DNA from 4 places in the Niveibacterium umoris genome. Region 3 is predicted to be linked to each of the others. Evidence: predicted binding sites of a transcription regulator. Region 3 holds the regulator's gene; each other region holds the start of a gene.

Region 1 (2,196 bases), 2.1 Mb from region 3:
GCGGACGTCGAACTGGATCGTTTCACGGCCGCTGAAGCGCTCGGCGTAGGGATCGGCATCGATCTCGACACGGTAGCTCTGCGGCACGACCGAGCGCGACAGCGCGCCCGGCGTCTGCTCCAGCTTGAATGCCAGAGATGGGCTCGCGAGCAAGGCGAGGGCTGCGCCGCACAGGGCGGCGCGCAGGCAGTGCGCGTACATCGGACTCTCCGTCAGGCTGCATCGGCGGCTTCGCATGTGCCGCGCTTTGCCCGAGTCTAACGGGAGGCGGACCCTCGCTGCGAGCGAGCAGCGCTCCGGATCGTTCGAGGAAGAGACATCGGGTGTGGCAAGCAGGGCCGCCGGCCACGCGGACGATAAAATTCGCGACTTTGACAAATTCGCAATCTGAGACAAGCGTCCAGGACAGCAAGCCCTCGATAATCGCCGCCTGGCCCCACATCACCCCTTCTTGAGGTTTCGATGGCTCGCATGACGCCCCTTCCCTGTGCTGCGCAATGCCGGCATTTCGCGCCGGAGAGCTCGCACTGCCGCCTTCACGGCAAGGGAATCGAGGCGCCGTTCGAGCAGCGCTGCGAGCGTCACGAAGTCATGGACGAATACGCGGTGCGCAGCGACATGTCGCTGCAATTGCGCATCGACTTCGATTTGAGCTGACCCGCAGCGCGGGCGCTATTCAGATTGCGTCCGGGTCGAAAGACATGCCGGCGCCGGGTTCCAGCACTTCCCACACGATGTTTTCCTCGAAGGCCACATGCGCGCTGAGAGCAGCCGCGAACGCGCGAACGCCATCGACAGACGGCGTTTCGAGCGCAGCGGCCAGCTCACGCAGACGGTCGTGATCCTTGCGCGTGCGCTCTGCGAGGTCGGCGCGACCGATGGTTTCGAGGCGCGGCAGGACATGGCGCTCTTCCTCGTCGAAATGCGCCATCAGCTCACGCTCGAAGGTGTCGCGGATCCGTTTTGCCACCGCCGGCAGTGCACTCGGGTCGTCCGGCGTGAGCGCCCGCACCGCCAACGCAAGCTTCAGCGCCGAAGCGTGTTCGTGGGAAAGATGGATCAAGCGTGGGCTACGTGTCATGTGCGATTCGGGCCAGGCGGAATTGAAAACGCGTCCCAGGGGACGGGAAAACGGCAGATTCGCATTTAACGGCAAAGATCTGCGACAAGGCTTGAGGCGGATCAAAGCGCGCCGATCACCGCCAAGGCAGGCATCCGGCTTGCAGCAAGCCCCTCGAACGCCTAACCTTGCCCGCTTTGTCTGGTACGGCAATCCCGCACACCCGCCGGAGCCCATTGCCGCAGCGCCGCCCGACCCGGCAGCGCAATACCCGATCGCGCCGACTCAGGAGCCCCGAAAACGATGCGCATGACCCAACGGCTTGCCCTGGCTGCCTGCCTTGTTGCGGGATCAGCCAAAGCGTTCGCCGCCGAGGTGCCCGCCGGCACCCCACTGCATCCGGTTCAGGAGATCGTGCGCGGCAACGGCACCGAGCCGGCCACGCTGGACCCCAACAAATCGGAAGGCCGCCCGGAATCGAACATGGCGGTCGAGCTGTTCGAAGGCTTGGTCAGCCTGTCACCAGACGGCAAGGTGATTCCGGGGGTCGCCGAAAAGTGGGAGAGCCGCGAAGGCGGCAAGGTCTGGCTGTTCACCCTGCGCAAAGCCGCGAAGTGGTCAGACGGCAGCCCAGTGACCGCACACGACTTCGAGTACTCGTTCAAGCGCATGGTCGATCCGAAAACCGCGTCGCAATACGCCTGGTACCTCGGCAAGGCGAGCAATGTGAAGAACGGGCGGGCGATCGTCGAAGGCAAGGTGCCGCCCTCCGAACTGGGCGTAAAAGCGCTGGGCGAGCACACGCTGCAGATCACGCTGGAAAAGCCGGTGTCCTACCTGATTGCCACGCTCGCGCACGGCAGCCTGATGCCGGTGCCGCGCAAGGCCATCGAGAAGTACGGCGACAAGTGGACCGAGCCGGGCAACATGATCTCCAACGGGGCCTACAAGCTGGCCGAGCGGGTCGTCAACGAGCGCATCGTGATGTTGCGTAACCCGCACTACTGGAACAACGCGAAGACGGTGATCGACAAGGTCACCTTCCTGCCGATCAACAACCAGTCTGCCGAATACCAGCGCTACCGCGCCAACGGCATCGACATGACCGCCGACGGCGGCGTGCCGCCCGAGCAGCT
Region 2 (2,196 bases), 1.1 Mb from region 3:
GTGCAGAACTGATGCTCGACTGATTGCGCCCGGCCTCGGCCAAACGCCGGATCAGGCGCCGATTTGCGCGATTGCCTCGGATTCGACCGGGCCCGGCACCGCGCCTGTGCCCAGCGCGCAACGCAGCATCGCGCGGGCGACGGTTTCTGCACGTATCGGCCGATAACGCCGCAGGCTACCCCACATCAGCGGTGACACGAACCGCCCGAGTGCGAGGCCAAGGCGTTCGCCCGGCCGCGATTCGGCTCTCTCACCGTCGAGCAGGGAAGGGCGGAAGCACCAAAGCTCCGCCAGCCCTAGTTTGGCGATGTCATGTTCGGTCTCACCCTTGACCCGGTTGTAGAAGACCGACGCCGCCGGGTGGGCGCCAAGCGCGGAAATCAGCAGGAAGCGCTTTGCGCCGCGGGCGACCGCCAGGCGCGCCAGCGCCACCGGGTAGTCATGGTCGACGATGCGGAAAGCGGCTTGCGACCCCGCGACGCGGATCGTCGTGCCAAGACAGCAGTACACGTCGTCGATCGGCAGCGCCAGTGCTGTCTCGTCGAGCCGCGCGAAATCGACGACGCGCTCTTCCAGCTTGGGATGTGACAGTCCCGAGGCGCGGCGCACCAGCGCGATCACGCGGGCATAGTCATTGCATGCAAGCAGTGCATCGAGCAAGTGGCGGCCGACCAGGCCGGTGCTGCCTGCGATCACTGCGGTTCGGGTGGCGGGCATCGATTTGTCCAGCTGACGTAAGGGATTGACGCAAAACAATCGCGCAGGGGAAAAGCGCGATATATAATTGATAACGATTCGCGTTGGCGTTACCGGATTTCGGTGCCGCCGGGAACGTTTCGGATCAACGACCGCGGGTAGCCTACATGACACACAGCCACAGCAACACAGCCGCTCTCGATGCCAGGCAGGCGCTTGCCGCCGACGGCAAGGCGCCCGGGGTATTCGCACTGGTCGGGAATCCGAACGTCGGCAAGTCGGTGGTGTTCCATCGCCTCACCGGCACCTATGTGAACGTCTCGAATTACCCCGGCACCACGGTAGATGTGTCGCGCGCGGCAGCCCGTTTCGAGCGCGGCGCCGAAGTGCTGGATACGCCTGGCGTACTGGCGCTGCCTTCCCGTTCGGACGACGAACACGCCACGATGCGCGCGCTGTTGCACGAAAACCTGCGCGCGCTGGTGCAGGTGGGCGATGCGAAGAATCTGCGACGCACACTCGCGCTCTCGCTGGTATTTGCCGACCTGGGCATTCCCTGGGTGTTGGCGCTGAACATGGCCGACGAAGCGCGCGCGCACGGCGTTGGCATCGACCTGCCGGGGCTTGCGAAGGCGATCGGCGCACCGGTGATCGAGACGGTCGCGACCAGCGGTGAAGGCCTGCAGCGTATCCCCGAAGCGATCAAGCATGCGCACAAGGAGCATGGCGGCGAACAGCGCTTTCACTATCCCGATGCGATTGAAGCGGTGGTGCGCGACACGGTGGACTGGATCGCAGCCCGCTTGCCCAATACCTCGCTTGCGCCGCGCGGGCTCGCCGTGCTGTTCCTGGGCCGCGACGCCGAAGTCGAACGCTGGCTTTCCGCCCGTCTCGGGGCCGACGCCAATCAGCTCGTCGCGATCCGCGAAGCCGCCGAGGCCGCGAGCGCCGAACCCTTGTCGACCGGCCTCGCGCAAGCGCGCGCCGCCGGCGCCGACCGCCTCGCCAGCGCCTACCTGCGCAAGGAAGTGCCGAAGGCCAAACTGCTCTCGACCCGCATCGGGCGGCTCGCGGTGCACCGCATCTGGGGACTTCCGATCCTGCTGGCGGTGCTTTTCGTCGTGTATGAATTCGTCGGCGTCTTCGGGGCGGGTTACCTGGTCGGATTGACCGAGAAGGATCTCTTCGGCGACATCCTCAACCCGGCGGTCGAGGGCTTCGTACGCGGCCATCTGCCAGTCACATGGCTGGCCGATCTGTTCGTGGGTCAATACGGTTTGTGGACGATGGGGATGACCTATGCGCTTGCGCTGATCCTGCCTATCGTCACCACCTTCTTCATCGCCTTCGGCATTCTTGAAGACTCTGGCTACTTCTCGCGCCTGTCGGTGCTGGCGAATCGCGCCTTCTCGCTGATCGGCCTGAACGGTCGCGCGGTGTTGCCGATGGTGCTGGGCCTCGGTTGCGTGACGATGGCGACGCTCACCACCCGCATCCTTC
Region 3 (2,196 bases):
ACGACCGGATCGAAATCCTGCACACCGACGCTCATCCGGTTGAAGCCTTCGGCACCAAGGAGCGCGACCGTTTCAGCCGAGACCCGCCGGGGATCGACCTCGATCGAATACTCGCCCCCTTCGGTCAGCGTGAAATGACTACGGATGGCGCGGAACAGTTCGCGGATTTCACTGTCCGACAGGAAGGTCGGCGTACCGCCGCCCCAGTGCATCTGCGAAACCAGGCGGGATCCGGCGAGTTGCGCCGCGACCAGACCCATCTCTTTGTCGAGGTACTGGAGGTAACGTTCGGCACGACTGCGATCCTTCGTGACGATCTTGTTGCACGCGCAATAGAAGCAGACCGTATCGCAGAACGGAATGTGGAAATATAATGAGAGGGGTTTCATCAGGCCGCCCTGCGCTCGCAGACCCAGATGTCTTGCGAAGTCGGTGCGTCCGAAGCCCTCATTGAAGCGGTCCGCCGTCGGGTAAGACGTGTAGCGCGGACCTGAAACGTCGAAGCGGCGGATGAGATCGCGGTCGAAGACCGGCATCTGCTCAATTTGATTCATTGTTTTGTTTTCTCTCTGTGGATGCCGGAAGGTGTCATGAACTCCGTAGGAGCCGTTTGATTGCCATCAACTAGCCCACTTGGAGCACCAGACTTGGAAAAACCCGCCACCATTGCGCTGACGGCCGTAAACCTGCGAACTGCGTGCACCCAATGTAATCTTAAGGAACTCTGTCTGCCGGTCGGGCTCGACGATGTCGATCTTGAACGCATCGACGGACTCATCACTGCGCGAAAGAAAGTGAAGCGGCAGCAGCACCTTTACCGCGCGGGCGAACCCTTCGAGGCGATCTACGCGATTCGGACCGGTTTCTTCAAAACCGACATCCTGACCGAAGATGGTCGCGATCAGGTCACCGGCTTCCAGATGGCTGGCGAGATCCTCGGACTCGACGGCATCTCGACCGACCGCCACGTCTGCAATGCCGTGGCGCTGGAGGATTCCGACGTCTGCATGATCCCGTTCGAGCGCCTTGAGGAACTGTCACGCCGGATCGAACCCTTGCAGCGTCAGTTCCACAAGTTCATGAGCCGCGAGATCGTGCGCGAACAGGGCATCATGATGCTGCTCGGTTCGATGCGAGCGGAAGAGCGGCTGGCCGCCTTCCTGATCAACCTGTCGCAACGCATGCGCTTGAGGGGCTATTCGGCGTCCGAGTTCCACCTGCGGATGACGCGCGAAGAGATCGGGTCTTACCTTGGACTGAAACTCGAAACAGTGAGCCGCGCATTCTCGAAGTTCCAGGATGACGGACTGATCAGCGTCCATCAGAAGCACATCCAGATCCTGGATGCTGAAGGCCTGCGCCGCCTGATCGGTCGCGCAAACGTCTGATCAGCGCCACGGGATCGGGCTATGCGTGTGCGCTACCGACACGATGTAGCCGAATACCGCCAAGGCGGCCGCGAAAGCGGCCGCTTTTTCTTTGTCTGTCCGCCCACGTTTGAGCGCAACGCTGCCGAGCATCACATAGGCCAGCAGCGCCACAACTTTGGCGCTCAGCCAATCATTTCGAACCGGCACCACGCCGAGCGCACAAGCAAGCGCAATCGCTGACGCAAGAAGTATCGAATCCACAACGTGCGGCACGATCCGGACCCAGCGTCGCTCGACCCACGAGGCGGATCGCATCACGCCTACGCCTCGGGCGACGAATCCGCACCCGGAGATGATCGCGCAGCCAACGTGGACGCCCTTGAGCCAGACGTAATCCACCCCGATTGCCGCCAGTTCAACGCTCAAGCACGTATTCGCCAGGCGCAGCCGCGAGCTCCGGATAGGCTGCCGTAGCGAGCGGAGGCGGTGCGACTTGCTCGCCGCAGCGTTCCCCCAACCACGCCGTCCAGTCCTCCCACCAGCTTCCAGCAAGATGTTCCGCCCGTTCGCGCCACGCATGGGCACTGTCGGTGCGATGTGCGGTCGCGATCCAGTACTCACGCTTGGGCGGTTGCACCGGCGGATTCACAATGCCAAGGATGTGACCACTGGATGACAAGACGAAGCGTTTTTCGCCGCGGACGAAATTCATCACGCGAAACGCCTGGCGCCAAGGCGCGATGTGATCGTCTTCAGCGGCTACTGCATAGAGCGGCTGATTGATCCGCCCCAGATCAATTGACTCGCCCGCCACCGACAGCGCGTC
Region 4 (2,196 bases), 230 kb from region 3:
TGACCAGGGCAACGAAATGCGTGCCGGCGCCGTGTTCGAGCTGGTGCGCGAGGGCGAAGCCGAGCGCGATGGCGACGGCCAGGCCTGCCACCGCCACCCGCACCAGGCGGCGCGCAGGGTCGCGTGCCGTGGCGTGAAGCAGGCCGGGCGCGATGGCGACGACGAATACACCGCACGCCGCCGCCAGCAGGGCTGCGCCGATGCCGGTGAGGTGGTGGCCAGGCAGCATGAAGCCTGTGACCAGCAGCGCCGCACCGATCACGCTGGCCGGGTGTACCGCCGCGGCGAGCAGGCGCGGCTGCGGAACCATGCTGCCGACGGCCACCGGCAACACCTGGAATAGCGCGCCAAGCATCGCTTGCAGCATCAGCCCTGCGGTGAAGCAATGCAGCACTGCCACCGCATGCGGGTGCCAGCGGCTGGCAAGAACCGTGTCTGGGTGGATCAGCAGCAACAGCGCGCCGGCGATACCGAACACGGGCGCGCCGAGAAAGAAGCGCAGCGGAACCGACAGCGGCGGTGCGTCGCTCACTTCCAGCATGCTGGCTCAGGCGTGGCAGATATGGATTGACACCGTACCGTCTTCAGCAAACTCGGTGCGGTGCGTGAACCCGTTCTGCTTGAGGATGCCGTAGAGCGGCACCGGTTCGCGGTAGAGCAGCAGCACCGCCTCTTCACCACGCGGCAGCGTGTCCAGCGCTTCGAGGATCAGGTGCAAGGGTTGCGGCGGTTCGAGGCCGCGCGCGTCTACGATGCGAGGGGCATTCATTGTGCAATCTCCGGCATACCTAGGCGGGCAATCGCATCGGCCACGACTTGCGGGTGGGCGCTCAGCACCTGATCACACATCGGGTAGAGGATCTGCTCTTCCTTCATGTTGTGGGCTTGCATGATCGAGAACAGCGTGTCGGCGAGGCTGGCTGCCTCGTCGAATTCGCCTGCTGCGATCAAGCGACGTACATCCTCGCACAGCGCGAGCATCTCGCCATGCTCGCTGCGCATCACGGCACTCGGGCCGGCCGACATGCCGGTAGCTGCCTCGAAAGCCGGAAAGATCACGTCCTCTTCGGCACGGAAATGCGCGTCGAGCAGGAGGTGAAAGCGCGCGAAGGCGTCAGCCGCCTGCCGTTGCGCGCGCTGCGCAATGGCCTGCTCCGCACGTGCGAAGACGTCGTCGCAGGCACGGTGGTCGGCCGCAAAATGTTCGATCACGCTTGCCATGACAGAGTCCTTTCAGTCGTTCCGTCCAGTGTCGCGGCGCGACGCCATCGGCAGCCTTGACTCGCATCAACGCCGCGTGCGCCAAGCCAACGCGGGTGGCCGCTTGATTGCAATCAATGTCGCCGACTGGCCCGGGTCACGAGAATGCGCCCACCTTGCAAGCCGCATCCACAAAGGGGAGACGCACCATGAGCGGAGGACTATCGACCTCGATGGCGCGGAATGTTTTCTACGGCGGAACGGCATTCTTTGCCTTCCTGTTCATTGCACTGACCGTAGACACCAACCGCACCTTGCCCAAGCGCGACAACAGCGCAAACATCACACCGGCCGTCGCGCACGGCAAGAAACTCTGGGAGACCAACAACTGCATCGGGTGCCATACCCTGCTTGGCGAGGGGGCGTACTTCGCACCTGAGCTGGGCAACGTCTACCAGCGCCGCGGTCCGGACTTCATCAAGGCCTGGATCAAGAGCCAGCCGACCGGTACGCCGGGGCGCCGGCAAATGCCGAACTTCCACCTGTCCGACAAGGACGTCGACGACCTGGTCGAGTTCCTCAAGTACAGCTCCGAAATCAACACGGCGAAGTGGCCGCCGAACATCGAAGGTTGAGGAGAGCGCACCATGCAATACAAATCCCAAGCGGTTGCGAAACCGTACTTCATCGCGGCGATCGGTCTCTTCGTCGCGCAGATCCTGTTCGGCCTGGTGATGGGCCTGCAATACGTGGTCGGCGATTTCCTCTTCCCGGCCATTCCGTTCAACGTGGCGCGCATGGTGCACACCAATGCGCTGATCGTGTGGTTGCTGATGGGCTTCATGGGCTCGGCCTACTACCTCGTTCCCGAGGAAGCAGAGACCGAACTGCACAGCCCGAAGCTCGCCTTGGCGCTGTTCTGGATCTTCCTCGTCGCGGCCGCGCTCACCGTGCTCGGCTATCTGATGGTGCCGTACGCGACACTCGCCAAGATCA

Evidence for each region. The regulator FNR, encoded in region 3, switches genes on or off when oxygen is low (the NO sensors DNR and NnrR bind a similar motif). The targets are predictions, from matches to a motif close to TTGANCTAGNTCAA.
Region 1: a site for FNR is predicted at 1,173-1,186, ahead of GGR36_RS11775 (hemerythrin domain-containing protein). Genes of this name have one in related genera too.
Region 2: a site for FNR is predicted at 743-756, ahead of feoB (ferrous iron transport protein B). Genes of this name have one in related genera too.
Region 4: a site for FNR is predicted at 1,278-1,291, ahead of GGR36_RS03235 (hemerythrin domain-containing protein). Genes of this name have one in related genera too.

Annotation. Positions count from the first base shown of each region.
Region 1 is NZ_JACIET010000001.1:2,628,704-2,630,899, forward strand. Features, by position in the region: gene GGR36_RS11765 (M1 family metallopeptidase) at 1-201, opposite strand, end outside; gene GGR36_RS11770 (hypothetical protein) at 472-657, shown strand; gene GGR36_RS11775 (hemerythrin domain-containing protein) at 677-1,081, opposite strand; gene GGR36_RS11780 (peptide ABC transporter substrate-binding protein) at 1,364-2,196, shown strand, end outside.
Region 2 is NZ_JACIET010000001.1:1,639,437-1,641,632, reverse strand. Features, by position in the region: gene GGR36_RS07425 (MBL fold metallo-hydrolase RNA specificity domain-containing protein) at 1-23, shown strand, start outside; gene GGR36_RS07420 (oxidoreductase) at 52-717, opposite strand; gene feoB (ferrous iron transport protein B) at 864-2,196, shown strand, end outside.
Region 3 is NZ_JACIET010000001.1:496,441-498,636, reverse strand. Features, by position in the region: gene hemN (oxygen-independent coproporphyrinogen III oxidase) at 1-554, opposite strand, end outside; gene fnr (fumarate/nitrate reduction transcriptional regulator Fnr) at 648-1,388, shown strand; gene GGR36_RS02120 (SirB2 family protein) at 1,389-1,796, opposite strand; gene GGR36_RS02115 (PHA/PHB synthase family protein) at 1,786-2,196, opposite strand, start outside.
Region 4 is NZ_JACIET010000001.1:730,352-732,547, forward strand. Features, by position in the region: gene GGR36_RS03225 (hypothetical protein) at 1-541, opposite strand, end outside; gene GGR36_RS03230 (DUF2249 domain-containing protein) at 548-769, opposite strand; gene GGR36_RS03235 (hemerythrin domain-containing protein) at 766-1,221, opposite strand; gene GGR36_RS03240 (c-type cytochrome) at 1,410-1,835, shown strand; gene GGR36_RS03245 (cbb3-type cytochrome c oxidase subunit I) at 1,848-2,196, shown strand, end outside.